Regions from separate parts of the Streptomyces sp. CA-251247 genome, predicted to be linked through region 1. Evidence: riboswitches for the same ligand, from Rfam matches in the RefSeq annotation. Region 1 holds a riboswitch; each other region holds the start of a gene.
What was found. Region 1 has a riboswitch for cyclic di-AMP ahead of ACQPWZ_RS17095 (M23 family metallopeptidase). Riboswitches for the same ligand answer to the same signal wherever they lie in the genome.
Positions count from the first base shown of each region.

Region 2: linked by a shared signal. The riboswitch ahead of ACQPWZ_RS14800 (transglycosylase family protein) and the one ahead of ACQPWZ_RS17095 (M23 family metallopeptidase) in region 1 are both predicted to bind cyclic di-AMP.
Region 3: linked by a shared signal. The riboswitch ahead of ACQPWZ_RS22075 (NlpC/P60 family protein) and the one ahead of ACQPWZ_RS17095 (M23 family metallopeptidase) in region 1 are both predicted to bind cyclic di-AMP.

Region 1 is NZ_CP191861.1:3,903,713-3,913,770, reverse strand. Features, by position in the region: gene ACQPWZ_RS17120 (RNA polymerase sigma factor) at 1-838, shown strand, start outside; gene ACQPWZ_RS17115 (MerR family transcriptional regulator) at 934-1,683, shown strand; gene ACQPWZ_RS17110 (hypothetical protein) at 1,745-2,341, opposite strand; tRNA gene ACQPWZ_RS17105 (tRNA-Met) at 2,459-2,532, shown strand; gene ACQPWZ_RS17100 (PP2C family protein-serine/threonine phosphatase) at 2,709-3,848, shown strand; cyclic di-AMP (ydaO/yuaA leader) riboswitch at 4,299-4,455, shown strand; gene ACQPWZ_RS17095 (M23 family metallopeptidase) at 4,467-5,507, shown strand; gene ACQPWZ_RS17090 (PrsW family intramembrane metalloprotease) at 5,642-6,988, opposite strand; gene trmB (tRNA (guanosine(46)-N7)-methyltransferase TrmB) at 7,144-7,920, opposite strand; gene lhgO (L-2-hydroxyglutarate oxidase) at 8,416-9,624, opposite strand; gene ACQPWZ_RS17075 (MFS transporter) at 9,722-10,058, opposite strand, start outside.
Region 2 is NZ_CP191861.1:3,383,078-3,393,135, reverse strand. Features, by position in the region: gene ACQPWZ_RS14840 (hypothetical protein) at 1-150, shown strand, start outside; gene ACQPWZ_RS14835 (hypothetical protein) at 342-623, shown strand; gene ACQPWZ_RS14830 (tetratricopeptide repeat protein) at 808-1,656, shown strand; gene ACQPWZ_RS14825 (hypothetical protein) at 1,699-2,220, shown strand; gene ACQPWZ_RS14820 (SurA N-terminal domain-containing protein) at 2,406-3,056, shown strand; gene ACQPWZ_RS14815 (nucleoside triphosphate pyrophosphohydrolase) at 3,076-4,050, shown strand; gene ACQPWZ_RS14810 (cytochrome P450 family protein) at 4,047-5,282, shown strand; gene ACQPWZ_RS14805 (transglycosylase family protein) at 5,415-6,344, shown strand; cyclic di-AMP (ydaO/yuaA leader) riboswitch at 6,607-6,781, shown strand; gene ACQPWZ_RS14800 (transglycosylase family protein) at 6,786-7,448, shown strand; gene eno (phosphopyruvate hydratase) at 7,715-9,001, shown strand; gene ACQPWZ_RS14790 (FtsB family cell division protein) at 9,162-9,632, shown strand; gene ACQPWZ_RS14785 (DUF501 domain-containing protein) at 9,682-10,058, shown strand, end outside.
Region 3 is NZ_CP191861.1:4,964,175-4,974,232, reverse strand. Features, by position in the region: gene ACQPWZ_RS22085 (M23 family metallopeptidase) at 1-568, shown strand, start outside; gene pcrA (DNA helicase PcrA) at 678-3,155, opposite strand; cyclic di-AMP (ydaO/yuaA leader) riboswitch at 3,507-3,670, shown strand; gene ACQPWZ_RS22075 (NlpC/P60 family protein) at 3,673-4,842, shown strand; gene ACQPWZ_RS22070 (hypothetical protein) at 4,942-5,295, opposite strand; gene ACQPWZ_RS22065 (NlpC/P60 family protein) at 5,635-6,693, shown strand; gene ACQPWZ_RS22060 (alpha/beta hydrolase) at 6,778-8,001, opposite strand; gene ACQPWZ_RS22055 (response regulator transcription factor) at 8,072-8,761, opposite strand; gene ACQPWZ_RS22050 (PspC domain-containing protein) at 8,758-10,053, opposite strand.

The sequences.
Region 1 (10,058 bases):
GCGAGCCGTGGGCGGTCTGACCACCGCCGAGATCGCCCGCGCGCATCTGGTGCCGGAGGCGACGATGGCGCAGCGGGTGAGCCGGGCCAAGCAGAGGGTCCGGGGCCTGCCGTTCCGGCAGCCGGGCCCCGAGGACCGTGACCGGCGGCTCGCCGCCGTGCTGCAGGTCCTGTATCTGATCTTCAACGAGGGCTACACGGCGACGTCCGGCAGGGCGCTGCACCGCGCCGACCTGGCCCGTGAGGCGATCCGGCTCACCCGGGCCATACGCCGTCTGCTGCCGCAGGAGGGTGCGGTCACCGGTCTGCTGGCGCTGATGCTGCTCACCGACGCCCGCAGCTCCGCGCGGACCGGGCCGGGCGGGGAGCTGATCCCGCTCGACGAGCAGGACCGCGGGCTCTGGGACCGCGCGGCGATCGACGAGGGATCGGCGCTGGTGGAGGAGGCGCTGGGGCAGGGGCCGGCCGGGGTGTACCAGCTTCAGGCGGCGATCGCGGCGCTGCACGACGAGGCCGTGAGCGCCGAGGACACGGACTGGCCGCAGATCCTCGCACTGTACGACCTGGTCGTACGGCTGGCTCCGGAGCCGATGGCCGAGCTCGGGCGGGCCGTCGCCGTCGCGATGGTGCACGGGCCCGAGGCCGGGCTCGCGGAGCTCGACGGGCTGGAGGACGGGTTGGCGGGCCACCACCGGCTGGACGCCGTACGCGCGCATCTGCTGGAGAAGGCCGGGGACGTCGAGGGTGCTCGCGCCGCCTACCAGCTGGCCGCCCAGCGCACGCTGAGCATCCCCGAGGCGCGCTATCTCCGGGCCCGGGCGTCCCGGCTGCTGCCCTGACCCGCGCTCCGGCCCATAACGGACGACCACCGGCCCACTCGCTGCCGAAAACGCCGCTTGACCTTTACGCAGCGTCAAGATTTAGCGTCTGAGTCATGGAGTGGTCGATCCAGGAGATTGCCCGGCGCGCCGGGACGACGAGCCGCACGCTGCGGCACTACGGCGAGCTCGGTCTGCTCGTGCCCACCCGGGTGGGCAGCAACGGCTATCGCTATTACGGACCGGACGCGCTCGTGCGGCTGCAGCGGATCCTGCTGCTCCGCGAGCTCGGTCTCGGTCTGCCCGCGATCGCCGAGGTGCTCGAAGGGCAACGGGACACGGGCGCCGCGCTGCGGGCTCATCTGCGCCTCCTGGAGCAGGAACGCGAACGCATCGGGCGGCAGATCGCCTCGGTGCGGACCACTCTCCACAAGACCGAGAGAGGGGAAGAACTCATGGCCGAGGAAGTGTTCGACGGCTTCGACCACACGCAGTACGAGCAGGAGGTGACCGAGCGCTGGGGCCGGGACGCGTACGAGACGGGCGACCGCTGGTGGCGCTCGCTCAGCGACGAGGAGAAGCGCGCCTTCCAGGACGAGCAGGTCTCCATCGCCCAGGCCTTCGCCCAGGCGCTCCGGGACGGCCGGTCCGCCGAGAGTGACGAGGTGCAGGCGATCACCGCGCGGCAGTACGCCTGGCTGTCGACGACCGCGACGCCCTCGAAGTCGTACTTCATCGGTCTCGGCGAGATGTACGTGGCGGATCCGCGCTTCACCGCCGCGTACGACCGGCACGGCGAGGGGACCGCCGTCCTGGTCCGCGACGCGATGAAGGTGTACGGGGAGCGGCACCTCACCGACGAGTGATCAGTGTCGGCCCCGCCGGTCTCCGCTGCCGGCCCCCAGTTGCTGGGTCCTCAGCCGCTGGTCAGCGGCCGGGCAACGCTCTCACCAGTTCCTCGTCGGTCGCGGGGCGGGCGGCGGCGAGGGTGCTGCGCAGCCGTTCCACGTCCAGGCCGGGGGCGGTGCGCGCCCGCAGCAGCAGGGTGCCGCGGCGCTGGACGACGTAGTGGGACACCGTGCCGTCGACGTGACGCTGCTTGACGACGGTGAAACCGTCCCCGGCGTCCAGGCAGACGATCTGGCCGGGGAGTTCCTCGGGGCAGCCCGCGTCGGGCCGCACGGTGACCTCGTAGTCGAAGCCGGGGACGGAGCCGGGCCGCCCGCCCGCGCTGTAGTGGAGACGGAAGTCCGCGTCGAGACGGCCGCTGCCCGGTTCCGTCTCGAAGCCGCCGGGGGGATCGATGACCAGCAGCTGGGCGCGGGGGAGGGGGCTGTTCGCCAGTGCGCCCGCCAGCCTGTCGTCCGGCGCGCCGGGCTGGAGCATGTACGCGGCCAGGCCGATCGCGGGCGCCATCAGCGCGGCGGCGGCCCGGACGAGCGGGCCGCCCCTTCGACGCACGAGCGGGCGGACTCTTCGATGCACGAGCGGGCGGACGATCGGCGGACGTACGTTCGTCGGCACGGACTGTTTCCCCCTCATGCGCGAGATGGTGACCCACCGGAAACGTGAGCGACAGAGCGGGGGCGCCATCAATTGGAGTTGATCTTGCTCCGGATGGCGTAGAGTGGTGTTTACCGACGCGGGGTGGAGCAGCTCGGTAGCTCGCTGGGCTCATAACCCAGAGGTCGCAGGTTCAAATCCTGTCCCCGCTACTGAAACAGCGGCCCGGCACTCGTCTCGAGTGCCGGGCCGCTGTTGTTTCCCCGTCTGCGGGCCCGCGTTTCGCCCGGTTGGCCGACGGAGAGTCGCTCAGCGGCGCGGCTCCGGACAGCCTGGGTAGGGCGCGGTACCGTCCGCAGCCGTGGGCGGACCGGGGAGGAGAGCACCGTTGGCGCAGTTCCAGCAGAGTCGCGTGTACGGCGCCCGCCGCTTCCTCCGCGCCCTGCCCACGCTGATGATCATCGGTGGGCTGGTCTTCGACCTGGCGACTCCGGCGCAGTTCACGGCCGTGCCGCTGTTCGCCGCCGCCCCGCTGGTCGCCGCTCCGTTCTTCTCCTGGCTCACCACGCTGGTGACGGGTATCACGGCGACCCTCGCGGTACTGGGGCTGCACTTCTACAACCAGACCGCCGACGAGGTCACGGCGTACACCGAGGTCTTCACGCTCATCACCGTCTCCGGACTCGCGCTGCTCATCAACACCGTCGTCAGACGGAGCGGGGAGCGGCTCGCCTCCGCCCGGGTCATCGCCGAGACCGCGCAGCGTGCCGTGCTGCCCACGCCCGCCGACCGGATCGGCGGGCTGCACGTCGCGGCACGGTACGAGGCCGCGCTCGCCGACGCGTTCATCGGCGGCGACCTGTTCGCCGTGCAGGAGACGGCCTTCGGGGTGCGGCTGGTGGTCGGCGACGTACGCGGCAAGGGGCTGGAGGCCGTCGAGACGGTGGCCGTCGTCATCGGCGCGTTCCGGGAGGCGGCCGAACAGGAGAGCTCTCTGGAGGGCGTCGCCCAGCGCCTGGAGCGGGCGCTGGCGCGCGAGGGCACGCGCCGGGACAGCCTGGACGCGGTCGAGGGCTTTACCACCGCCGTACTGGGGGAGATCCCGCGCGGCGCCGGAATCGTCCGGCTGGTGAACCGTGGCCACCCGGAACCCATCATCCTGTACGCCAACGGCGACCTGGAATTCCTGGAGCCGTCGAGGGCCGCGCTGCCGCTGGGCATGGGCGACCTGGAGGCCTGGCCGGACCAGGCGGTGGAGTATCCGCTGCCGACGGGGGCGACGTTGCTGCTCTACACGGACGGTGTCAGCGAGGCGCGCAACGCGGCCGGTGAGTTCTACGATCCCGGCGCGCGGCTCTCCGGACGGCTTTTTCCCGGGCCCGACGAACTGCTCGACGCGCTCGTCGACGACGTGCGCCGGTACACCGGCGGCGGCTCGAAGGACGACATGGCGCTGCTGGCAGTCGCCCGGCCGGCGGAGGGGCAGCCGGAGCGCCGTAGGACGGTGCCGGTCGTGCCGCCCGCGTGAGGGGCGCCCGGGCTCCGCGTCACCGTCTCGGGTGTCTCGCCGCATGAGGCTGTGCGAGTCGGGCGGTGGACCGCGGAACTGTCGGTGGGCCTGCGCCGGATGAGCCGTGTGCGTGGGCCGCGGAACGGCTCGGTGGGCTCGCCCGGATGAGCCGTGTGGGCGGTCTCGGGCACTCGCGGACCCTCCCGGGTGTCTCGTCTGCTCGGCCCGCTCGGGCACCCGTGCACGCTGCGTAGTGGGAAGATCCCCCTCCGCATACCATTTGACGACCCGTCAGTAATGTGACGACACCCGAAGGGCGATCAAGTCGCCCGAATCCGGCCGCTTGTGTCCCGATTGGTCCCGTGGGAAGTCGTTAACGATCACCCGGAACAGCTTGGAATACGGTCCTCGCGTCTATTAACGTTCGATAACGCAGCGCGGTCGTCCCAGCCGTCGTCAGGACGGCGCCGTGCGCGTGCGCCGAATTCCGCAAGGGAACCGGGGAACCAATCCTTGGGGTGAATCGGGCACCTTCCACCGCGACTTCCGCGGCGGGTGGCGCTCGTAGGAGACCTTCCTGCTCCGAACCCGTCAGCTAACCCGGTAGGCGAGAAGGAAGGAAAGGAGCACGCCTCAGTGGCGTCCAACAGGCCTGCCCCAGAAGCACCCTTCGCCAATGACTTCTTCGGTGCGGAGGGCGCGGAGCGGTCCCTCGAAGAGTGGAACCCCACCGAGGACTCCGTCCGTCCGGTGCGCGGTCGGCACCGTGTCGCCAAGCAGCGCGGCGGACTTGCCCGAAGCTCCACCGTGCTCGGCGTCGGCGTGATCGCCGCGGTCGGCGCGGGCGGCATCGCGACCGCGCAGGACAAACCCGCGGTCTCCATATCCCTTCCCGACGCGCTCTCGGACAATCTGCCCGACGCCAAGTCTCTTCCCGGCGTCGGTTCTTTCATGTCCGACGACTCCTCGGAGGTCGTGGACGAGGCGGCCACGTACTCGGCGATGGGCATCGCCTACGCCGACACCGCCTCCGACAGCGACCAGGGCGGCGCCGGCGAGGCGCTGCGCTCCCGCATCCTCCAGCAGGCCGAGCAGCAGGAGGCCAAGGCGGTCGCCTCGGCCAAGGCGGCAGCCGCGAAGGCCGCGGCGGACAAGGCCGAGGCCGCGGCGAAGAAGAAGGCGGAAGAGGCGGCAGCGAAGGTCGCCGCCGCGAAGAAGAAGGCCGAGGAGGAGGCGAAGGCCAAGGCGGAGGCCGCGCGTCTCGCGCAGCTGGCCAAGAGCTACTCGCTCCCCACCTCCTCGTACACGATCACTTCCACGTACGGCGAGTCCGGCTCCCTGTGGTCCTCGGGCCAGCACACCGGCCTGGACTTCGCCGCCCCGACGGGTACGCCCGCCAAGGCCGTTCACAACGGCACCGTGAAGTCGGCGGGCTGGTCCGGCTCGTACGGCTACCGCATCGTTCTCGAACTCGAGGACGGCACCGAGGTCTGGTACGCGCACCTGTCGTCGATGACCGCGAGCGCCGGCCAGAAGGTGGCGACGGGCGAGACGATCGGCCGCGTCGGCGCCACGGGCAATGTGACGGGCGCGCACCTGCACCTCGAGGTCCACACCCCCGGCGGCTCGGGCTTGGACCCGATGGCCTGGCTGCGGGACAAGGGCCTGACTCCCTGATCCTGCGGGACCGTTCCCGCGAATCTCGGTCCCCGGCAGTCCTGGCGCTCACCCCCCGACGCCAGGACTGCCGGTTTTTGTTGCACTCGGTTCTCAGGGTTGCGGGCGGGATTCCGGCGCCTACCGGTGCGCGGTCAGGTCCGGTACGGGTTGTACGCGCCGTAGTCGCGGTGCGGAGGCGGCGCGTGCACCCGCCCGGTGGCCCGTGCCGCGTACGTCAGCGCCGGCGCCGCCACGTCCCTGCGCTGCCACAGGTGGTGCAGCAGCTCCTGCTCGCGCTCCACGAAGTCCGGGTCCGCCGCGCCCCGGTGGGCCCGGTGGCGCAGGAACGCCAGCGAGGTCGCGAAGTGCTGGTACTCCGACACCGCGTGCGCCGCGGTCGGCCCGTGCATGCGCCGGGCCACATCCCGGGCGAGGGTGCGCGCCCGCATCGACGACAGCGCGGGCGGCTGGTCCGCCGACAGCCAGCCGGCCGCGGCGTAGGCCGGCAACTCGGCGGCTATCGTCCGCAGTTCCCGTTGCCGGCTCCATATCGTGAGCCAGGTCAGCAGCCCGAAGACGGGCACCATGAACGCTCCGTACACGAGATAGAAGCCCCACGGGCCGAACAGGGACGTCGAGCCGTTCCACAGCGCGTGCATGCCCATCGCCAGCGCGAGTCCGAGCAGCGGCAGCACGATGCGCCGGACGCGCATGCGCCGTGAGGCCAGCGCGGCGACGCCGAAGCCGATACCGGTCAGCACCGTGAAGAGCGGGTGCGCGAACGGGGACATGACGATCCGTACGAAGAACGTCGCCGCGGTCACCGAGGCGATCCCGGAGAAGCCCATCTGCTGGTCCTCGCCGAAGGCGTTGCCCAGATAGAGGATGTTCTCGGTGAACGCGAAGCCCGTCGCGGTGAACCCGGCGGCCACGACGCCGTCGACGATGCCGCGGAAGTCCTGTCTGCGGAAGCGGAAGAGCAGCAGGATCGCCGCGGCCTTCGCGCTCTCCTCGACGACCGGCGCGATGACCGTCGCGCCCAGCGTGTCCGCGCCCGTGGGGTCCGCTGTGGCGGTGGCTATCCATTGCGTCGCGAAGGTGTTGGCGATGATCGCCACGAGGGCGGCGGCGAACGCGCCCCAGGCGAAGGCGAACAGGAGATTCCGCCAGGGGCCCGGCTCGACCCGGTCCAGCCAGCGGAACGCGGCGGTGAGCAGAGGCACCGGCAGGGTCGCCAGGCCGAGGCCGACCAGGAAGCCCTGGGTGCCGGTCTGCTCCCGTACGAGCGACAGGATGACGAGGCCCGAGAGGGCGAGGAGCGTGATCAGCACCCCTGCCCGGACGGCCTTGCTGTGCCAGAACCGGGAGACACGGCGGGGCTTGTAGCGCCACCGGGCACGCTCCGGTACAGCGGCGAGCAGCTCGTCGACACGCTGCTGCTCGAACGCCGGGACCGCGGGGTGCGGTGGATGGTGCTGCGGGGGCGACGACTCGGACACCCACTGACCCTAACGAGGGACACCGACAACGGGCGACGGCGCGTGGGGGTTGGCTGCCCTTGGCCGGGGCGGGTGGCTGCGCGCCGGGCGCGCGCCGCCGTTCTGTCGGCGTTTCGTCCGGCGTTTCGTCCGGCGCACGCCGCCGTTCGCCGGAGTCAGGCTCCTGCGGTGCGGCGGAACAGCAGGTCGTGCACCTTGTGGCCCTTGTCGATGCCCTGGCCCTCGAACCGCGTGAGCGGCCGGGAGTCGGGGCGTGGCGCGAAACCGCCGTGCTCCTGGGTGTTCTCGAAGTCCGGATGGGCCGAGAGCACCTCGAGCATCTGCTCCGCGTACGACTCCCAGTCCGTGGCGCAGTGCACGACAGCGCCGGGCTTCAGCGAGCCGGCGACGAGGCTGAGGAACTCGGGCTGGATCAGGCGGCGCTTGTGGTGCCGCTTCTTGGGCCAGGGGTCGGGGAAGTAGACGCGCAGACCGTCGAGCGAGCGGGGGGCGAGCATCTCGCGGAGGAGGATGATCGCGTCGCCGTTGGCGACCCGGATGTTGGAGAGGCCGTTGCGCTCGGCGAGGGCGAGGAGGTTGCCCTGGCCGGGGGTGTGGACGTCGACGGCGAGGATGCCGGTGGTGGGGTCGGCGGCTGCCATCTGGGCGGTGGCCTCGCCCATGCCGAAGCCGATCTCGAGGACGACGGGCAGCCCGTCGAACATGGCCTCCAGGTCGAGGACGCGGTGCCCGTCGATGTCGAAGCCCCAGATGGGCCAGAGCCGCTGGAGAGCATCGCCCTGCCCGGCGGTGACACGACTGCGCCGCGGCTGAAAACTGCGAATGCGCCGCTCGTGGTGCGACCCGGCGGGGTCGGGAGTGGGCCCATCGGGGAACCGGGGGGCGCGGCGGTCGCGGATGGGCTGGGGGGCGGGTTCTTGGGACTCAGACACAGTGAGGGTGATTTTACGCGGTGCGGGTTGTTGGGCGGTGCGGGTCCCTGGGGGCCTGGGCCTTGGGGCGGCGGGTTCGTGTGCGGCGTCGGGTTTCCTGGGGCGGGGCCTGCGTGCTTGAGCCTCGGGTTCTTGTGCGGCGGCGGGTCCGGGGGCCCTCCGGGCTCGACTCCTCGGGGTCGGCGGCGTACAGCTGCGATGCATCGAGTACCCGGGTCTTGCGCCGATCCCCTGCGGGGCCGACCCTGCACGCCCCCTCCCGGGCGGTCGAGGACGCGACCCGTTGATACGCACCCGGAAGCGAACCTGAGCCTGTTCGGATGCAGCGGATGAGATGCGGCGCGAAGCTGCCGTAGCCAAGGGGGCGTGGGGCGCCGGCCCCACATGAACCCTGCTCCCCCCGCGGACAGGTGGGGTCGCCCGGACCGGGCCCTGCAACCGGCAGGAACGGGCCCGGCGGCGCGACCCTGCCGTAGCCAGGGGCGTGGGGTGCGGCTACCCCGACAGTGCCCGCAGCGCCCTGCGGGCCACCTCGCGGCCGATCGGGAGCGAGGCCGTCGCCGCCGGGGACGGGGCGTTCAGGACGTGGACCGTGCGGGGGGACTCGCGGATCAGGAAGTCGTCCGCCAGCGTGCCGTCCCGCAGGACCGCCTGGGCGCGGACTCCCGCCGGGGCGCGGCGGAGGTCCGATTCCGTGACCGAGGGCAGCAGGCGGCGGACCGCCGTGGTGAAGGCGCGCTTCGAGAGCGAGCGGTGCAGTTCGCCCGCGCCGTACCGCCAGTGGCGTTGGGCGATCCGCCAGGAGCCCGGCCAGGTCAGGGTGGTCGCCAGGTCGCGAGGGCGCAGGGTGGACCAGTCGTAGCCCTCGCGGGCCAGCGCCGGCACCGCGTTCGGGCCGACGTGGACCCCGCCGTCGATCCCGCGTGTCAGATGCACCCCGAGGAACGGGAACGCCGGGTCCGGCACCGGATAGACCAGTCCCCGGACGAGCGAGGGGTCCGCCAGCTCGTAGTACTCGCCGCGGAAGGGGATGATCCGCATGTCCGGCTCGTCGCCCGTCATCCGGGCCACCCGGTCGCACTGGAGACCCGCGCAGTTGACCATCGCCCGCGCTCTGAGCACCGTGCCGGAGGACGTGCGTACGGCGACTCCGAAGGCGCGGCGGTCGATCGCCGTGACCTCCTCGCCGCAGCGGATGTCGGCGTCCGACGCGGCCGCCAGCTGCGCCGCCACCGCACCGAAGTCGCAGATCCCCGTCGTGCCCACCTGGATCGCCGCGAGCCCGCGGACCTCCGGTTCGTGCTCCATGATCTGCGCGGGGCCCAGCTCCCGTACCGGAATGCCGTTCTCCCGGCCGCGCTGGACCAGCGCGTGCAGCCGGGGCAGCTCGGCGCGGCCGGTGGCGACGATCAGCTTGCCCGTGACCTGGTGGGCGATGCCGTACTCCGCGCAGAACTTGACCATCTCCGCCGCCCCGCGCACCGCGAAGCGCGCCTTCAGCGACCCCGGCCGGTAGTAGATCCCGCTGTGGATCACCCCGCTGTTCCGCCCGGTCTGGTGGCGCGCCGTCCCCGGCTCCTTCTCCAGGACGATCACCCGGGTCCCCGGGGCCGCGCGCGTGAGGGCGTACGCCGTCGACAGGCCGACGATCCCGCCGCCGATCACCAGCACGTCGCAGTCGAAGCTCTGCCCGGACGCCGTCACCGCGTCACCTCCCACCCCGATAGTGCACTGGCCCGCTGACAATGCCGTTAAACCAGCTGAAACAGGGAGGCGTGTACGCAGTCACATCCGCTCGGGTCTACGCGGGCGCCATCAGCAGCGGCCTCGCCCGCTCCCGGAGCTCCACGACCCGCGGTTCGTCGCCGTACGGTTCCAGCCGGTGCAGCAGGTCCCGTACGTACTCCGTGGTCCGTGCCGAGGAGATCCGTCCCGCGACCTCCACCGCGCGCGTGCCCGCCGCGCACGCCGCGTCCAGGTTCCCGGACTCCAGCTCCGCGACGGCGCTCACCACGAGCCGTAAGCCGTGCGAGCGCACGAACTCCTCCGTCGGCCGCGACAGGGCCTGCTCCGTGAAGCGCCGTACCTGTCGTGGTGCCTTCAGGTCGCGGTAGCACTCGGCCGCGTCGGCGGCGAAC
Region 2 (10,058 bases), 520 kb from region 1:
CGGGAGGGCATCTGGCTGCTCTACCACGAAGCGGCATCCGGGGACGTCGAGACGGCGCTGGACATCCTGGAGTTCGTCGATCCCGACGAGGCCCGGTTCGAAGCCTTCCGGTCCGCCCTCCAGGATCGGCTGAAGAGGAAGCGGTCGTAGGTGATGCAAGCGGACCGGTCACGCCTGCACTGAGGGGCCGCATCGGGCTGGTCCTCGACACCTCTTCGCAGCTGTCGCTCGGGATCTGGTCCGTGCGCAGCATGTGTTCGCTTCGTGCAACCTCGCTGTACTCCCGCTGCACGAACGTCGTGGGCCGGCGGATCTGTACGAGAAGACGGAGGTTCGATCAGGTGGAGTCCCATCTGCTGCGGGTGGTCGCGCTGTTGGAGGATGCGTTTCCGGACGGGCTGGACGAAGCCGACGTCGCACCGCTCCTGGTCGTGCTTTCGGAAGGCGTGTCCGAGGAGAACGTGGGGATCACAGCGGGAGCGTTCCTGCGGATTCACGAGGCCGAGGCCACGTGGCTGGCGGTCGAGGCGCTGAGGGCCGCCGCAAACCGCGTGCGGCGGGCTCGGGTCGAGGCGCTGCGGGCGCGCATGGTGTCTCACGGGTGGGACCCGGACGAGGACTGATCTCGTTTCGATGGTTGGAGTGCCGGGAGGCCTGTGGTGCCAGTCTCGAGACGTTCCGGTCGCCGCTCAGGGCCGGTTGAGTGGGACGAACCCGATCTCGGAGGATCCGTCAGACCGGGCCTCTCCCGACTCCCCGCCTCCCGCCGCTGTCACCTTGCACGTCGCCATCACCTGGAGGTCCGCAGTGAGCACCCATGACGAGCTGAACCGGCGCGCCGAGGACGGCGACGTTCCCGCCATGCTCGAGCTCGCCGCGGCCTCCGCTGATCTCCCGGACCGCGTGAACTGGTTTCTGCGTGCCGCCCAAGCCGGTGATGCCACGGCGAGTGATCAACTCATCGCCTGCCGACCAGAGTTGGAGGCACGGGCCGTCGGCGGGGACGTGGAGTGCCAGAGCGTCCTGGGCGGGGTTCTGCTGGCCCGGGACGAGGATCCCGGCCGCGCCGCGAGCTGGTTCCGTCGTGCGGCCGAGGCGGGCCACAACGAAGCACGGCGCAGTCTCGGCTACCTTCTCGTCGAGGGCGCGGGCGTGCCGAAGGACGTGACAGGCGCCGAGAGACTCTTCCGGGCTGCCGCGGACGAGGGCGATGTGCTCGCGCAGTACAACCTCGCCGTACTTCTGCTGGACGAGATCCCCCGGCCCGTGGACCTGAACGAGGTCGTTCCCCTCCTCGAGTCGGCCGCGCAGGCCGGAATCGAGGAGGCGGCGACGCGGCTCGGTGACGAACTCGACGCCGTGGGGGACGAGGCGGGCGCGCTGCGGTGGTACGAGGTCGCCGCCGAGGGCGGGCACATCGGTGCCATGTTCGCCGTCGGCAGCCGGTACCGGGACGGTGTCGGCGTGCAGGCGGACAGCGTCCAGGCGGTCAGGTGGTTCCTCGGCATGCTGGACATGCCCAGCTTCGACGGCGTCCACGAGATCTTGTCGATGGCGCCTTCGTTGACCGACGAGCAGATACGTCGTGGCGGGCGGCTCGCCGGCCGGGACGACGAGGCGGAGAAGATCATTGAGATGCGCGCCTCATCGTCCTGAGAGTCGTTCCGAGCCTTCACACACAAGCAGAGGACGAGTTACATGAGTGCCCCACCCGAGCTGTCGCGCCTCATCGCCCTCTGCCCCCCACCCGCCGCGCCTCCGCCGCGGGTGGAGCGGGGCCTCATCCCTGTCCCTTCGGCACACACAGAACTGCTCGCGGTCTACGGCGTCGGCTGCTTCGACGACTTCCTGTCCATCTACGGAAACGGTGTCGGCAACACCTATCTCGACATCTCGGACAGCACAGTGCGGTCCACAAAGATCCTCGCCGGCAAGGAGATCACCGAACTGCGCGCGCAGCTCGATACCTTCGGGGCCCGTCCCGAGGACCTCATCCAGTGGGGTGGGACCACCAACGCCGACTGGCTGTTCTGGATTCCGATCGGTGAGCCCGGGGTGTGGCCCACGGTCATCGTGGAGGCGGGACAGCTCGCGTTCGCCGTCCTGCACAGGTCGTCCCCCGGGGTGCTCCTGGACGTGCTTTCCAGGACCTGGAGCACCCCGATCTTCCCGGACGACTTTCCCGACGACTGCCCTGCATTCGAGCCCTACCGAGCCTGACCTTCGGCCGGGGGGTACATCCCCGGACAGCACGGCCCGCCGCCCTCTCCTGATCCGAGCGCATCGCGCACCCGGATCCGCTGCCGAATCGTTGGTCGAACCAGTGGCCCAGACCCCCTGGACTGCCTACCATCGATCACCGCAGGACTTTGTGCACCGCCGCACAATCACGCCGGGAGGCTCCCTTGCACCGCCGTCGTCGTACCGCGATCACCGTCTCCGCCGCGCTTCTCGTCGCCGCGCCGCTTCTTGCCGGCTGCGGGAACGAGGCTCACCCCGGCGCCGCCGCCGTCGTCGGTGGGGAGCGGATCGACGTGTCCACCGTCCAGGCGAAGGTGAAGGACGTCCGCACCGCGCAGCAGGGCTCCCCGCAGTCGGCCCAGCTCATCAAGGAGAGCGGGCAGCTCAGCCGGGCCAAGCTCTACGACCTCATCGTCGAGCAGGTCGTCGAGCGCGCCGCGAAGGACGCGGGGGTGCGTGTCAGCCGCAAGGAGATCCAGGACGGGCGGGCCGCCCTCGTGCAGCAGTCCGGTGGGGAGGAGCAGCTCGCCGCCATGTATCTGCAGCAGCGCGGTGTCGCTCCGGGCCAGGTCGACGACGTCGTCCGCCGCGACCTCCTCGTCAGCAAGCTCGCCGCCTCGCTCGGCGCCGGCAACACCCCCGAGGGCCAGCAGAAACTGAACGACGCCTTCAGCGCCGCCGCCACCGAGCTGGACATCGACGTCAACCCGCGCTTCGGCGTCTGGGACAACAAGAAGCTCGAGCTCGGCGACTACAAGGCGCCCTGGATCGCCCAGGTCACCAAGGCGCAGGAGCCCGTCGAGACGGGTGCGTAGCGGGGGGTAGGTTCGAGGGGTGACCACACACACCCCTTCTCCCGGCCGCATCGTCCTGCTCACCGCCAGCCATCGCGTCGCCCCCGGACTGCTGTCCTGGCCCGCCTGGCAGACGCTGCAGGCGGCCGACCGGGTGCTGTGCGCCGATGCCTCGCACCCGCAGCTGCCCTACCTCCGCGAGGCCGGTGTCGCCGTGGAGATCGCCGCGCCGAGCGCCGAGGAGCTCCTCGCCGCCTGCGAGGGCGGCGCCACCGTCGTGGTCGTGCCCGCCGGTGAGGGGGACCAGGCGCTGACCGACGGGCTCGCCCGGCTCGCCGGCTCGGGCCGGGTGCAGATGCCGGACCTGGAGCTGCTGCCCGGCTCGTACGACCTCCCGGGCGCGCGGCTGCTCGATCTGGTGCAGGTCATGGACCGCATCCGTATCGAGTGCCCGTGGTCGTCGCAGCAGACCCACCGCGGTCTCGCGAAGTACGGGATCGAGGAGGCGTACGAACTCGTCGAGGCGATCGAGGAGGGGGACCGGGACGAGCTGCGCGAGGAGCTCGGGGACGTCCTGCTCCAGGTGATCTTCCATGCGCGCATCGCGCAGGAGGGCAGCGAGGAGGACGGCGCCGAGCCGTTCTCGATCGACGACGTCGCCGGCACGATCGTCGAGAAGCTGATCCACCGGCATCCGCATGTCTTCGGCGACGAGAAGGCCGAGACCCCGGAGGACGTGAAGGAGCACTGGCTCCGCACGAAGGCGATCGAGAAGCAGCGCGACTCGGTGACCGACGGCGTACCGCTCGGCCAGCCGGGCCTGGCGCTCGCGGCCAAGCTGGCGTCCCGGGTGCGGACGGCGGGGCTCGACGTACCGCTCCCGTCCGGCGACGGAATCGGCTACGAGCTGCTGGCCGCGGCCGTCCGTGCCGAGGCGGCCGGGGTCGACCCGGAGGCCGCGCTGCGTGCCGCCGCCCGCGTCTACCGGGACGAGATCAAGGCCGTCGAGCGGTGACCGACCGGCCCGAGCTGTTCACCTGGGAGTTCGCCACCGACCCCTATCCCGCGTACGCCTGGCTGCGCGAGCACGCGCCCGTGCACCGCACCCGGCTGCCCAGCGGGGTGGAGGCGTGGCTCGTGACCCGGTACGCCGATGCCAAGCAGGCTCTCGCCGACCAGCGGCTGTCGAAGAATCCCGCGCACCACGACGAGCCCGCGCACGCGAAGGGGAAGACGGGGATTCCCGGCGAGCGCAAGGCCGAGCTGATGACGCATCTGCTCAATATCGACCCGCCCGACCACACCCGGCTGCGGCGGCTCGTCTCCAAGGCGTTCACCCCGCGGCGCGTCGCCGAATTCGCGCCGCGTGTTCAACAGTTGACCGATCAGCTCATCGACGGCTTCGTGGAAAAGGGGGAGGCGGACCTCATCCACGAGTTCGCCTTTCCGCTCCCCATCTACGCCATCTGCGATCTGCTCGGTGTCCCGCCGGAGGACCAGGACGACTTCCGGGACTGGGCGGGCATGATGATCCGTCACGGGGGCGGTCCGCGCGGAGGTGTCGCGCGGTCGGTGAAGAAGATGCGGGGGTATCTCGCCGAGCTGATCCACCGCAAGCGCGAGGATCCCGGCGACGATCTGATCTCCGGGCTGATCCGGGCGAGCGACCACGGCGAGCACCTCACCGAGAACGAGGCCGCCGCGATGGCCTTCATCCTGCTGTTCGCCGGTTTCGAGACAACGGTGAACCTCATCGGGAACGGTGTGTACGCGCTGCTGCGCCACCCGGAGCAGCGCGAGCGGCTGCAGGCCTCCCTCGCCGCCGGCGAGAGCGCGCTGCTGGAGACGGGCGTGGAGGAACTCCTGCGCTACGACGGCCCCGTGGAGCTCGCCACCTGGCGCTTCGCCACGGAGTCCCTCGTCATCGGCGGCCAGGAGATCGCGGCGGGCGACCCGGTGCTCGTGGTGCTCGCGGCCGCCGACCGGGACCCGGAGCGGTTCACGGACCCCGATGCGCTCGACCTCTCCCGGCGCGACAACCAGCACCTCGGTTACGGGCACGGCATCCACTACTGCCTCGGCGCACCGCTGGCCCGGTTGGAGGGCCAGACCGCGATCGCCACGCTGCTCCGGAGAATGCCGGACTTGCGGCTTGCGGGCGATCCGGCCGATTTGCGCTGGCGTGGGGGTCTCATTATGCGTGGATTGCGAAGTCTGCCCGTTGAGTTCACACCTGGGCACAGCTGACGATCCGTCAAGACTGTGACTTTCACGTGATCTCCGCTGCATCGACTTGTGACACACGATCGAATCCGGCTACTTTCACGGTCGTCTCAGAAGACATCAGTTGTTATCTGTAGTCACTCGAAGGGCACCCGCATGCTTTCCGGCCAAGGTCGTCACCGTCGTCCCCGTCAGGCTCCGGCCATCGTTGTCGCGGCAGGGGTGACGGGATCGGCCATCGCGATCCCCCTTCTCGGTGCGGGTTCGGCCTCCGCCGCCGACGCCGCCACCTGGGACCGCGTCGCGGCCTGCGAGAGCGGCGGCCAGTGGAGTGCCGACATGGACAACGGCTACTACGGCGGTCTGCAGTTCGCCCAGGAGACGTGGGAGGACTTCGGTGGCACGGACTACGCGGACCGGGCCGACCTCGCCAGCCGCTCCCAGCAGATAGCCGTCGCCGAGAAGGTCCTGGAGGCCCAGGGCCCCGAGGCGTGGGCGACCTGCGCGGGCATCGCCGGGCTGACGCAGGACGGCACCGGCACCGGTGTCGACCCGGGAGCCTCCCCCTCCGGGGAGCAGAGCGCGCCGGCGACGTCCGACAACCCCCTCGCCTCGCTGGCGCCCTCGAAGTCCGCCTCGCCCTCCGAGACGGCCGAGCCCGCGCCGGCCCCGACGCAGGGCATCGGCAACAGCGGGACCGGTGACAGCGGCAGCGCCACCGGCAAGCACCGCGGCGAACCCGCCGCCGAGCCGACGGAGCCGGAGTCGACCGGGGCGACCGGAACGACCGGGCCGGGCAATACGGACAATGAGCGCGAAGCGGGGCGCCATGCCTCGCGCGATGACGATGCGGCACGCGACGGCGAGGGTGCGGCCGATGAGGCCGGCAAGCCGGCCGAGACGAACGGCGCGGACGCCACGCCCGGTTCGTACACCGTCCGCCCGGGCGACTCCCTGTCGGCCATCGCGGCCGCGCAGAAGCTGCCGGGAGGCTGGAGTTCCCTCTACAAGGCGAACGCGGAGACCGTCGGTGACGACCCCGACCTGATCCTGCCTGGCCAGAGCCTGGAGCTCGACCCGAAGTAGGGGCAGTACAGGCGCCTTTGTCCAAATCGTGCAACTGAGACAAGGGTCTCTTTGCCGCAACTCGCCCATCTTGCCCGGCGGAACGGGGCATTCCGCCCTCGACCTGCAGAAACGCACGGTTCCGGAGGGGCGGGATGGGCGTTTTCTCCCCGATGTTCGTCTTTGAACATCGGGGAGCTCTGTGTTTACGGTCTGAACCGCTCGCCATCGCGGGCACCGCTGACCGTCACGCCGAATCCTGCCGTCGGTCGGGGGAGTAGTCGACGCGTATGCGCCGTAGGCAGGAGCGGGGGAACCAAGGTAAGCGCCGGCCCCGGCAGTTGAAGATGAACTGCGGGTACCGGCTTGGGGTGGAGCCGTGCGCACGACTGCGCGGCCGGGCAACTCACTTGGCCCGAACCCGACAGCTCACCTCGTAGGCGTCGGTGAGAGAGATGTTCCATGCTGTTTTCCGGCAAGGCCAAGCACCGTCGCCCGTCCAAGGCCACCCGTATCGCCACGCTCGCCGGCATCACCGGTGCGGCTGTCGCCGCCCCGCTGCTCGGCGCCACCACCGCCTCCGCCGCGACCACGTCCGAGTGGGACCAGGTCGCGCAGTGCGAGGCCGGCGGCAACTGGTCGATCAACACGGGTAACGGGTACTACGGCGGCCTGCAGTTCTCCGCCTCCACCTGGGCCGCCTACGGCGGTACCCAGTTCGCCTCGACCGCCGACCAGGCCTCGAAGGCGCAGCAGATCCAGATAGCCGAGAAGGTCCTCGCGGGCCAGGGCAAGGGTGCATGGCCGAACTGCGGCGTGAACCTGTCCAACGCCGCCAACGACGCCGGCTCCGCGCAGGAGGCCCAGCCGCAGCAGCGTGCCGAGGCCCCGACCACCCGCTCCGAGCGCGCCGAGGCCCCCGCCCCGGCGAAGTCCTCGAAGCCGGCCGCCAAGTCCTTCAAGAAGGGCGACGGCGAGTACAAGGTCAAGGCCGGTGACACGCTCAGCAAGATCGCCAAGGCCGAGAAGGTCAAGGGCGGCTGGGAGAAGCTGTTCGAGCTGAACAAGGGCGTCGTCACCGACGCCGACGTGATCCACCCGGGCCAGCAGCTCCACCTGAGCTGACCCACCCGGGCCGGCGCACCTGCGCCGGCCCGCACCCCCGGGACACAGACCACCCCGGTCCGGAGCGCATCCCCCGTACGCGCCGGGCCGGGGTTCTCTCTGTTACCCATGGGTAGATTGGGGGCGTTTTGTCCCCAGCACCCGCTGTTCATGCCCTTTTTCGTCCCAGGAGGCGGGCATCGGGCGGCTGATGCCCCGCCGCCGGTTAGGCTCGTGCCGCAAGGCCAATGAGACCCTGCACTCCAAGCGTCACATCCCAGAAGGAGATGCTCGTGCCGTCCATCGACGTCGTCGTAGCCCGGGAAATCCTGGACTCCCGAGGCAACCCCACGGTCGAGGTCGAGGTTGGCCTCGACGACGGCAGCACGGGTCGTGCTGCAGTTCCGTCCGGCGCATCCACCGGTGCGTTCGAGGCTCTCGAGCTCCGCGACGGTGACCAGAACCGCTACCAGGGCAAGGGTGTCGAGAAGGCCGTCCTCGCCGTCATCGAGCAGATCGGCCCCGAGCTCGTCGGCTATGACGCCACCGAGCAGCGCCTGATCGACCAGGCGATGTTCGACCTGGACGCCACCCCGGACAAGTCCTCGCTCGGCGCCAACGCCATCCTCGGCGTCTCCCTCGCCGTGGCCCACGCCGCCTCCGAGGCCTCCGACCTGCCGCTCTTCCGCTACCTGGGCGGCCCGAACGCGCACCTGCTGCCCGTTCCGATGATGAACATCCTGAACGGCGGCTCGCACGCCGACTCCAATGTGGACATCCAGGAGTTCATGATCGCCCCGATCGGCGCGGAGTCCTTCTCCGAGGCCCTGCGCTGGGGCGCCGAGGTCTACCACACCCTGAAGAAGGTGCTGAAGACCAAGGGCCTGTCCACCGGTCTCGGTGACGAGGGCGGCTTCGCGCCGAACCTCGACTCCAACCGCGCCGCCCTGGACCTGATCCTCGAGGCCATCAAGGAAGCCGGCTACGCCCCCGGCAAGGACATCGCGCTCGCGCTCGACGTCGCCGCGTCCGAGTTCTACAAGGACGGCGCGTACGAGTTCGAGGGCAAGTCCCGCTCGGCCGCCGAGATGACCGAGTACTACGAGGAGCTCGTCGCCTCCTACCCGCTGGTCTCCATCGAGGACCCGCTGTTCGAGGACGACTGGGCCGGCTGGAAGGTCCTGCACGACAAGCTGGGCAGCAAGGTCCAGATCGTCGGCGACGACCTGTTCGTCACCAACCCCGAGCGCCTCGCCCGCGGTATCGAGGAGGGCTCCGCCAACGCCCTGCTGGTCAAGGTCAACCAGATCGGTTCGCTGACCGAGACCCTGGACGCCGTCGAGCTGGCCCAGCGCAACGGTTTCAAGTGCATGATGTCCCACCGCTCCGGTGAGACCGAGGACGTCACCATCGCCGACCTCGCCGTCGCCACCAACTGCGGCCAGATCAAGACCGGCGCCCCGGCCCGCTCCGAGCGCGTCGCCAAGTACAACCAGCTGCTGCGCATCGAGGAGATCCTCGACGACGCCGCGGTGTACGCCGGCCGCAGCGCCTTCCCCCGCTTCAAGGGCTAGGTCGTGTCCAGGTCCTAGCGGCTAGCAAGTCGTCCACACGTCCCCGGCCGCGGTCCCGTACCGTGTCCGGGGACGTGCGCACGTAGGGTCTGTCGTTGTGGATCAGGCCGGGGCACACGAGCCCGGCACCAACGACAGGCCCTAGCAGGGGAGGCAGGACATGGCCGCGAAGGACCGCGATCGGTTCTCCACCGCGACCAGGCTGCGGCTGCTCGGTGAGCAGACCGCGGCTCGTGTCTACCGCTCCCAGACCCGGCGGCAGGCCCGTCGCTCCCGGCTCACCGGCCGTGCGGCGTTCCTCGCCCTGATCGTCTGTTCCCTCGTCGTCGCCCTCGCCTATCCGATGCGGCAGTACGTCTCCCAGCGTTCCGACATGGCCGAGCAGAGGCGTCGGATGGCCGAGGCGGAGCAGCAGGTCGAGGAGCTGCGCGACGAGAAGGCGCGCCTCCAGGACGACATGTACGTCAAGCGGCTGGCCCGCGAGCATCTGCACTACGTGATGCCGGGCGAGACCGGCTACACCATGATCGACCCCGAAGTCGCGGAGAAGCGCCGTACGGAGGAGGGGGCGGCCGACCGTCCCTGGTACTCCAACGTCTGGGACGGCGTCGACACCGCCGACCGCCGGTAGACGGCACCGCACGCCAGTAGAACCGTAGAACCGTAGAGCCAAGGCAGGCATGGAAACCCCTCCTCCCCACACCGATCCGACCGAGCCCACCGACGCGGACATCGCCGCGTTCAAGGAGCAGCTCGGGCGTCCGCCGCGCGGACTGCGCGCCATCGCGCACCGCTGTCCCTGCGGGCAGCCCGATGTCGTCGAGACGGCGCCCCGGCTTCCGGACGGCACCCCGTTCCCGACGCTGTACTACCTGACCTGCCCGCGGGCGGCGTCGGCGATCGGCACGCTGGAGGCGAACGGCGTGATGAAGGAGATGACCGAGCGCCTCGCCACGGATCCGGAGCTGGCGGCGGCCTACCGGGCGGCCCACGAGGACTACATCGCGCGCCGTGACGCCATCGAGGTCCTGGCGAACTTCCCGAGCGCGGGCGGTAT
Region 3 (10,058 bases), 1.1 Mb from region 1:
GCCGGCCGCCGCGAACAACAAGATGGACACGCAGCTGGCCGCGCTCAGCGCCGATGCCCGCGACTTCGGCGACCGCGCCTCCCGCACCCAGGAACGCCTCGACCTCAAGGCGCGCCAGGAAGCGGATCGCAAGAAGCGGCTGGAGGAGGCCAAGCGTCTCGAGGCGCTGCGCCCCAAGTTCGTTCTTCCCGTGAAGCAGGGCGGCCTCAGCGCCTACTACGGCCAGGCGGGCGTCAACTGGATGTCCCTGCACTCGGGCATCGACTTCCCGGTGTCGTACGGCACCGAGGTGATGGCAGCGACCGACGGCACCGTCCGTACGCAGTACAACAGCGCCTACGGCAACATGGCCATCGTGACCGCGGCGGACGGCACCGAGACCTGGTACTGCCACTTGAGCACCACCAAGATCCGGTCCGGCTCGGTCAAGGCCGGTGACGTCATCGCGTACTCCGGCAATTCCGGCAACTCCACCGGCCCGCACCTCCACTTCGAGGTCCGGCCCGGCGGCGGCGCGGCGATCGACCCGCTGCCGTGGCTGCGCAGCCACGGCCTCGACCCCGCGTAGCCCGACCCCGCCGTAGCCCGTACATCAGCCGGACACGGTCACCCGCACGTCTCCACGCAGCCGTCTGCCGGCCGCGCTCGTCGCGGCCGGCCGGCACCCCTGCTTGCTGCTAGAGCTTCTGCACCGGTGCGTACCTCAGCAGCAGCCGCTTCGGCTTGGCGTCGCCGAAGTCGATCGTCGCCTGTGCGTCGGCGCCCGACCCCTTCACCTCGGTGACGGTCCCCAGGCCGAACTGGTCGTGGGTCACACGATCGCCGACCGCCAGCGAGATCACCGGCTTGTCGGTCGTCCGCCTGGTGGCGAACCCCGACGCCCCGCCGCCCGACCGTGAGCGCGACGACGACAGCGACGAGGCGATACCCGCGGTCGGTCCGGCGGGCGCTGCCATCGGGCCGGTGCGCTTCCAGTCCAGGTGCTGTCCCGGGATCTCCTCGAGGAACCGCGACGGCGGGTTGTACGAGGGCTGCCCCCAGGCGCTGCGCATGGAGGAGCGCGTCAGATAGAGGCGCTCGCGGGCCCGCGTGATGCCGACGTACGCCAGCCGGCGCTCCTCCTCCAGTTCCTTGGCCTGGCCGAGCGCGCGCATGTGCGGGAAGACGCCGTCCTCCATGCCGGTCAGGAACACCACCGGGAACTCGAGGCCCTTGGCGGTGTGCAGCGTCATCAGGGTGATGACTCCGGAGCCGTCCTCGTCCTCGTCGGGGATCTGGTCGGAGTCGGCGACGAGCGCGACCTTCTCCAGGAACTCGGCGAGGGTGCCCGCACCCTCCTCCTCGGCCCGCTCCTGCTCGAACTCCAGCGCCACCGCTGCCAGTTCCTGGAGGTTCTCGATCCGTGTCTCGTCCTGCGGGTCGGTCGAGGCCTGCAGTTCGGCGAGATAGCCGGTCCGCTCCAGGACGGCTTCGAGGACGGTGGCCGGTCCGGCGCCCGATTCGACGACCGTACGCAGCTCCTCCATCAGCACGTTGAACCGCTTGACGGCGTTGGCCGAGCGGGCCGCCATGCCGTACGCCTCGTCCACCCGTCGCAGCGCCTGCGGGAAGGTGATCTTCTCGCGCAGGGCGAGCGCGTCGATCATCGCCTCGGCACGGTCGCCGATGCCGCGCTTGGGGACGTTGAGGATGCGGCGCAGCGGGACGTTGTCCTCGGGGTTGGCGAGGACGCGCAGGTAGGCCAGGACGTCCCGGACCTCCTTGCGCTCGTAGAAGCGGACTCCGCCGACGACCTTGTAGGGCAGGCCGACCCGGATGAAGATCTCTTCGAAGACCCGGGACTGTGCGTTCGTCCGGTAGAAGACGGCGACGTCACCGGCTTTGGCGTCGCCCGCGTCCGTGAGCCGGTCGATCTCGTCGGCGACGAACTGGGCCTCGTCGTGCTCGGTGTCGGCCACATAGCCGGTGATCCGGGCTCCCGCGCCGGCGTTCGTCCACAGGTTCTTGGGACGGCGGCTCTCGTTGCGCTCGATGACGGCGTTGGCGGCGGAGAGGATCGTCTGGGTCGAGCGGTAGTTCTGCTCCAGCAGGATCGTCTTCGCGTCCGGGTAGTCCTCCTCGAACTGGAGGATGTTGCGGATGGTCGCGCCGCGGAAGGCGTAGATCGACTGGTCGGCGTCGCCGACGACGCACAGCTCGGCGGGGGGCAGGTCCTCCTGCCCGGTGCCCACCAGCTCGCGTACGAGCGTGTACTGAGCGTGGTTGGTGTCCTGGTACTCGTCCACCAGCACATGGCGGAAGCGCCGCTGGTAGTGCTCGGCGACGTCCGGGAACGCCTGGAGCAGATGGACGGTGGTCATGATGATGTCGTCGAAGTCCAGGGCGTTGGCCTCGCGCAGCCGCGCCTGGTACATCCGGTACGCCTCGGCCAGCGTCTTGTCGAAGCCTCCCCCGGAGCCCTCGGCCTCGCTGCCCCCGCCGACCTGGTCGGCGTAGCTCTCCTCGTCGATCAGCTCGTTCTTGAGGTTCGAGATCTTGGCGCTGAAGGCCTTCGGCGGGAACTTCTTGGGGTCGAGATCGAGATCACGGCAGACGAGCGCCATGAGCCGCTTGGAGTCGGCCGCGTCGTAGATCGAGAACGACGAGGTGAAGCCGAGCTTCTTGGACTCCCGGCGCAGGATGCGGACGCAGGCGCTGTGGAAGGTCATGACCCACATGGCGTTGGCGCGCGGGCCGACCAGCTGCTCGACGCGCTCCTTCATCTCGCCGGCGGCCTTGTTGGTGAAGGTGATCGCCAGTATCTGGCCGGGGTGGACGCTGCGCGTCCCCAGCAGATGGGCGATCCGGTGCGTGAGCACGCGGGTCTTGCCGGAACCGGCGCCGGCCACGATGAGCAGCGGCGATCCGGTGTGGACCACGGCGGCGCGCTGCTGTTCGTTCAGTCCGTCCAGCAGGGCGGCGGGGTCCACGATCGTGCGCGGGGCGCCGTTGCCGTGGTAGGCGTCCCGGGCCGGGGGCACGTCGAACGCGCCCTGGAAGAGATCGTCCGGGATCTCCTCTCCGGGCCCGTCTCCGGGCTCCTCGGGGTGCGGCGGGGGCTCCTCCGAGGTGTGCTGGAGGTTCGCCAGGAAGCTGTCGTCAAAGAGGCTGCTCATCGCTCTACGAGTCTAGGCCGCGGCACTGACAGCTCGCGGCCGCATTGCCATACGGCCCCCGCGGCACGGCCCGAGGGCCGCGGTGACCCGGCCGGAGCGCCGGGACAACGCGACGCGTTCGACGCCGTACGCCCGGTCCCGTAGCACCGATGCACCCAATCCCGCACGACTCCGGCAACACTCTGCACCTTTTCGAACGCATTGCGTCATCTCGCGAGCATGTCGACCGCCCGATCGATAAGGTCACGAAAATGTATCGGGCATATCGAACATCAACCTTCACAGGAGCCACACGAGTTGGCTAGCGTGCTCGATCAGGCAGCCCGTCCCCCGCGGCGATCCACGCCAAACGGGCAGTCAGCGCCGAATTCGGGCTTTTCCCAGAGAAGTTCGGAACCGGGGACCCACCATGCACAACCGGGGTGAATCGGACCCGCACCAGCACGGTCCGTAGGGCGATCTTCCGTTCCGCCCGAACCCGACAGCTAACCCGGTAGGCGGTCAACGGAAGAAGGAGATGTCGGCCTTGGCGTCGCATCGCAAAACGCGAAGTCGAACCGTGAAGACCTCCCCCGCCGTCGGTTTCACGACGGCAGCCCTCGCATCCGTCACGCTGCTGTCGACGCAGAGCGCCAACGCGGCGCCGAGCGACCCGAAGCCGTCGGTCGAAGAGGTGCAGAAGAAGGTCGATGACCTGTACCGGCAGGCCGGCACCGAGACGCAGAAGTACAACCAGGCGAAAGAGGCGACGGAGGAGAAGCGGCAGCAGGTCGGCAAGCTCCTCGACGAGAACGCGCAGCGCACGGAGAAGCTGAACGAGTCCCGCCAGGTGCTCGGCAACTACGCGGCCGCGCAGTACCGCACGGGCGCGGTCGCCCCGACCGCCGCGCTGCTGTTCGCGGACAGCCCCCAGCAGTACTTCGACCAGACCCAGCTGATGGACCGCATGACGGACCGTCAGCGGGATGTGATCGCCGACTACGAGACCCAGCGGGCAGCCGCCGCCAAGCAGCGGGCCGCGGCGACCGAGAGCCTGGAGTCCCTCACCCGGTCGCAGCGGGCGCTGCGCACCAGCAAGCAGGATGTGCAGGCGAAGCTCGCCGAGGCACGCGAGCTGCTGTCGAGGCTGACCGCCGAGGAGAAGGCGCGACTGGCCGCGATCGAGCGCAAGAAGGCGGACGAGGCCCGCCGCAAGGCCGAGCAGAAGGCCGAGCAGGAGGCGAAGGCCGAGGCCGAGCGGCAGCGCCGGGAGAAGGAGCGCGAACAGAACCAGGGCGGCGGCACGGGCACCGCGCCCGGGGCCGGCACGGGCTCCGGCTCGTCCGACGGCACCTCCACCGCCAAGGCCGCCAAGGTCCTGGACTTCGCGCGCGCCCAGATCGGCAAGCCGTACGTCTGGGGCGCGGCCGGACCCAGCTCGTACGACTGCTCGGGGCTGACGCAGGCCGCCTGGAAGACCGCGGGCGTGAGCCTGCCGCGCACCACCTGGGACCAGGTGAAGACCGGCAAGCGGGTCGAGACGAAGGACCTGCTCCCGGGGGACCTGGTCTTCTTCTACGACGACATCAGCCACGTGGGCATCTACATCGGTGACGGCAAGATGATCCACGCCCCGAAGCCGGGGGCGAACGTCCGCGAGGAGTCGATCTTCTACATGCCGATCCACGGCAGCGTTCGCCCGGCCTGAGCCGGCCGCACACCGGACGCCCGGGCCCGAGGGTGCCCGGGCGTTCTGCTGCCCGGAGTGCCCACGGCCCGGGGCGTTCTCAGGTCCGGTGCAGCGCGCTCACGTCCACAGCGTGGCGATGAAGATGTTCGCGACCGTCAGCCCGCCCACCGCGGCGAACAGCGGCTTCTCCACCGACTCCTCGTCCCGCTTGACGTAGACCAGCCCCAGGATCACCACCAGCACCGCCAGCTTGATGCCGATCTTGAGGTTGTTCACCGTCTGGTCGTCCGCCTGGTTGAGGCCCACCAGCGCCACACCCGTGACGAGCATCGTCAGCGCGCCGTGCAGCATCGCCGGGCTGAAGCGCGCCGTTCCCTCGGCCATCGCCTTCATCTGCGTGAGGAAGCCGCCCAGCAGGGACGCGATGCCGATGATGTGCAGGGCGACGAAGACATTGATGAGTACGTCCATGCGGCGGAGCCTAACTCCCGCCATATCACCCCCTTCAGGCCGGGTGAGCCTCATTCGGCACATCGGTCACACCGGCGTCGAGAAAGGTCGTGACCGGGCGGGACCGGCTTGCAGAAGGCGCAGCGGGATGTCCACCTTCGGGCACATTCGGTCCTTGCCTCTCCCTGCCGTGACCCCCAGGTTTAGCGTCCTGCCTCAGATGACCGACTCCCCACCGCCGCCGCAGCACCGGGCGGCAGTCGGCCGTCACGCCGAGAGATCCGGCGGCGGACCGCTCCCCTGTGCGGGCCGCCGCCGGACCCGGACCCGCAGGGATGACGGAAGGACGTACACGCACCCGTGGCCGCGCACCGGAAACCCAAGCAGCATCTCCTCTCCGGGCCCGCCGCCCGTACCGCCGCCACCCTCGCGCTCGCAGGAGCGGCGTCCGCGACCGCCTTCGACGGAGTCGGGCACGCGGAACCCGCTCTCACGCCGGCCCAGGTCAAGGACAAGGCGGACAAGCTGTACCAGGAGGCGGAGGTTGCCACGGAGGAGTACAACGGGGCCAAGGAGCGGACCGCGGCGGCGCGTGCATCGGTGGACCGGCTGCGCGACGAGGCCGCCCGCAGGACCGACCGCCTCAATTCCTCCCGCAACGCGCTCGGTTCGATCGCCACCGCCCAGTACCGCGCCGGAAGCATCGACCCGGCTCTTCAACTGGCGCTCACCTCCGACCCTGACGAGTACCTGGAGCGGGCCGCCCTCGCCGAACGCACGGGTGAGCGGCAGGCCGCCGCGATCGCCGGGGTGCACCAGCAGCTGGTGGAGATCGGCCGGCTGCGGGCGCAGGCGGGCGAGCGGATGGAGAGCCTGAAGGACCGGCAGGCGGAACTGGCCCGGCACAAGGCGACCGTGCGGAGCAAACTCTCGGCCGCCGAGCGGATGCTGGACCGGCTCACGGCCGAACAGCGCGCTTCGTACGAGGAAGGGTCCGGGCACGGGGACTCCGCGTCCACCGCGCGCGCCGACCGCTCCACGGCCCCCCGCGGCGCTCTGCGGGCCCCCGACGCCCGCGCCGCCCAGGCCGTCGCCTACGCCTACGGGGCGCTCGGCAAGCCGTACGTCTGGGGAGCGACCGGCCCGTCCTCCTTCGACTGCTCCGGCCTCACCCAGGCGGCCTGGCGCTCGGCCGGCGTCTCGCTCCCCCGGACCACCTACACCCAGATCAACGCGGGCCGACGGGTGTCACAGGCCGAACTGGCCCCGGGCGACCTGGTGTTCTTCTACTCGGGCATCAGCCATGTGGGCCTCTACATCGGCGGCGGCCAGATGATCCACGCGCCGCGCCCGGGCGCACCGGTCCGGGTCGCCTCGATCGACGACATGCCGTTCGCGGGGGCGACGCGCCCGTCGTAGGGGCCGGCCATCGACGAGCGCCCGTCGTCAGGGCCTCCCGCACGAGCGTGCGCCATGGGAGCCCTCACCCACCAGCGCCCGCTCTCACTCCAGTATCCCCCCGCCCGCCCCCGACGGTTCGTCCACCTCTGCCCCCTCCGGCTCCGGACGGTCCTGCCGCCCGGCGCCCCCGCCCGGGCCGCCCTCCCCCGGCGTCCCGTCCTCCAGATGCATCTCCCGCGTCAACCACCGGAAGGCGTACGGCAGTTCCGCACCCCACACCCGTGTGATGTGGCCGCCCACCGTCGGCCTGACCTCGACCGTCGTCGGGGGCTTCGCCGCGTCACGGAGCGCGAGGCCCGGAAGGTAGCCGTCCGCGCCCTCTCCCGTGGCCAGCAGGGAGACCCGGGGCGGTGTCTTCGCGGCCATGAGGATGTTCAGGACGTCGTTCTCGCGGCGCAGCTGCGGGTCCGCGCCGGTGATGGAGGTCTTCTCCGCCGCCGGGTCGCTGTAGCCGGACAGGCTCACCGCGGCGGAGTAGCGGTCCGGGTGGGCGAGGGCCAGCTTGGCCGCGCCGTGGCCACCGGCGGAGTAGCCGGCTATCGCCCAGCTCGTGGGGGCCAGGGAGGCCCGGAAGTTGTCGGCGACCATCTTGCGCACGTCCACGGTCAGCCAGCTGTCCGCGTTGACCGTGCCTGGGACGTTCGCGTACCCGGTGTCCTTGTCGCCGAGCAGCATCGTGCGCGGCGAGACGAGGATGAAGGGTGCCACGACGCCCGACTCGATCAGCGGCTGGATCCGGGACTGCACCTTCATGGCGCGGAACCAGCTCTTCGAGGAACCGGGGAAGCCGGCGAGCAGCTCGACGACGGGGAACTGCTTGTCGCGGTACGCGGGGTCGTCGTACTGCGGCGGCAGCCAGACGTACACCTCGCCTTCCACGCCGGAGACCGCGCCCTTGAGGTAGGTGCGGCGCAGGCCGTTGCCGAGGCCCGGCTCGTCGACCTTCTCGAAGGTCTGGCGCACCTTCGGCAACGCGGCGATCTGGCGGCCCCCGGTCCCGCTGGGCCCGAGGTCGACCGCGTTGTTCACATGGTTGGACGTGCCGAGCAGATCGTCCCAGCTGCCGTAGAGGCCGTTGGAGTTGTTCACCGACACGAAGACCATGAGAACGGCCGTGGCCTGCGCGAAGACCACCATGAACAGCCGGCACGCGCCCCGCACGACCGCGGGTCCGCGCAGCCGGCTCCACAGCAGCAGCGGCAGCAGCACGGCGATCACGACCAGAACGATCGTGATCACGAAGAAGGTGTTCCCCGTCAGATTCATCACGTACAGCTAGAGGTGAACTCGGCACCGGCGGTTGCCCGGCTATGTACCGATTACCTCACAACGACCGTCAGACGAGTCGTCGCGCTGTCGCCCACCGGGTCAGTTCGTGACGGTTCGACAGCTGGAGTTTGCGCAGGACGGCGGAGACATGGGACTCCACCGTCTTGACCGAGATGAAGAGCTGCTTGGCGATCTCCTTGTACGCGTAGCCCCGCGCGATCAGGCGCAGCACCTCGCGCTCGCGCTGGGTGAGGCGGTCGAGGTCCTCGTCGACCGGCGGTGCGTCGGTCGAGGCGAAGGCGTCGAGCACGAAGCCGGCCAGCCGCGGCGAGAAGACCGCGTCGCCGTCCTGCACCCGGAAGATCGAGTTCACCAGGTCCGTGCCGGTGATGGTCTTGGTGACGTAGCCGCGGGCGCCGCCGCGGATCACGCCGATCACGTCCTCGGCGGCGTCCGAGACGGACAGCGCCAGGAACCGTACGGGACGGTCCGCGGCCGACATCAGCGGGGCGCAGCGCCGCAGCACCTCGACCCCGCCGCCGCCCGGGAGGTGCACGTCCAGCAGGACGACCTCGGGCCGGGTCGCGGTGATCACGGTGACGGCCTGGTCCACGTCGGCGGCCTCGCCGACCACTTCCACGCCGGTCGTCTCGGTCTGGCCGATCTCCGCCTGCACGCCGGTGCGGAACATCCGGTGGTCGTCGACGAGCACGACCCGCGCCCGCCGCTCGGTGCTCTCTCCCGCAGCCTCGGTCATCCGTCCGCCCTCTCCATCTTGAGCTCCACTTCCGTGCCCTCGCCGGGTGCCGAGGTGAGCCGCGCCGTGCCGCCGTGGCGCTGCATACGGCCGATGATCGATTCTCTGACGCCCATACGGTCGCGCGGTACGGAATCCAGATCGAAGCCCGGCCCCCTGTCCCTGACGGAGACGAAGACCGTGCGGCCCTCGACCTCCGCGAAGACCTGGACCGCCCCGCCCTCGCCACCGTACTTGGCCGCGTTCACCATTGCCTCGCGTGCGGCCTGCATCTGTGCGCTCAGTTTCTCGTCGAGCGGGCAGTCGCCGACGACGACGACCTCCAGCGGGACACCGTGCTTGTCCTCGACCTCGGCGGCGGCCTTCTTCACCGCCTCCGCGAGCGTGTCCGGCTCCTCGTCCTCGTCCTTGCCGGTGCCCTCGGGCTTGTAGAGCCAGTTCCGCAACTCCCGCTCCTGGGCGCGGGCGAGACGGCGGACCTCGCCGCCGTCGTCGGCGTTGCGCTGGATCAGGGTGAGCGTGTGCAGGACGGAGTCGTGGACGTGCGCGGCCACCTCGGCGCGCTCCTGCGCCCGGATGCGCATCGTCCGCTCCTCCGACAGGTCCTGCGTCATCCGCACCAGCCAGGGGCCGGCGAGCAGGGCGACTCCGGCGATGACCGCGATCGCGGCGGTCAGGACGTTGCCGAGCTGGGCGGCCGAGCCGCGGACCACCATGAAGACGGTCAGGCCCATGCCGACCAGGGCCACGCCGGCCAGCGCACGGCCCACCTGGAGCAGCCTGCGGCGGCGGCCGGCGGCCTGGGTCCAGCGGGCCCGGCGGGCGTTGTCCGCCTGCCGCCACACCAGCACCACACCGGCGCCGATCAGGAGCGTCGGCCAGATGTAGCGGTTGGCGCTGCCGCCCATGTCGATGTTCTGGGCGAAGATCGCGGCGCCGATGAGGAGCGCGACCATCGCGAACAGCTGGCCCTTGTCGGGCTTGCGGAGCTTGCGTCTGCCGTCGGTGGTGGTCTCGAAGACGGAGCGCGGCTCGGCCGCTCTGCCGCCGACGCCGAGCGGCACGACGATCCAGAAGACCGCGTACAGCAGCACCCCGAGGCCGTTGGAGAGGAACAGGGCGAGGAAGACCAGCCGGACCCAGATGACCGGCAGGCCCAGATGGCCCGCGAGGCCCCGGGCCACACCGCCCAGCATCCGCCCGTCCGCGCTGCGGTAGAGCTTGCGCACCGGCACCTCCTCCGGCGCGGTGGCGCGCGAGGGTCCGGCGGCTCGGGGCGTGGCGACTGGCATGACCC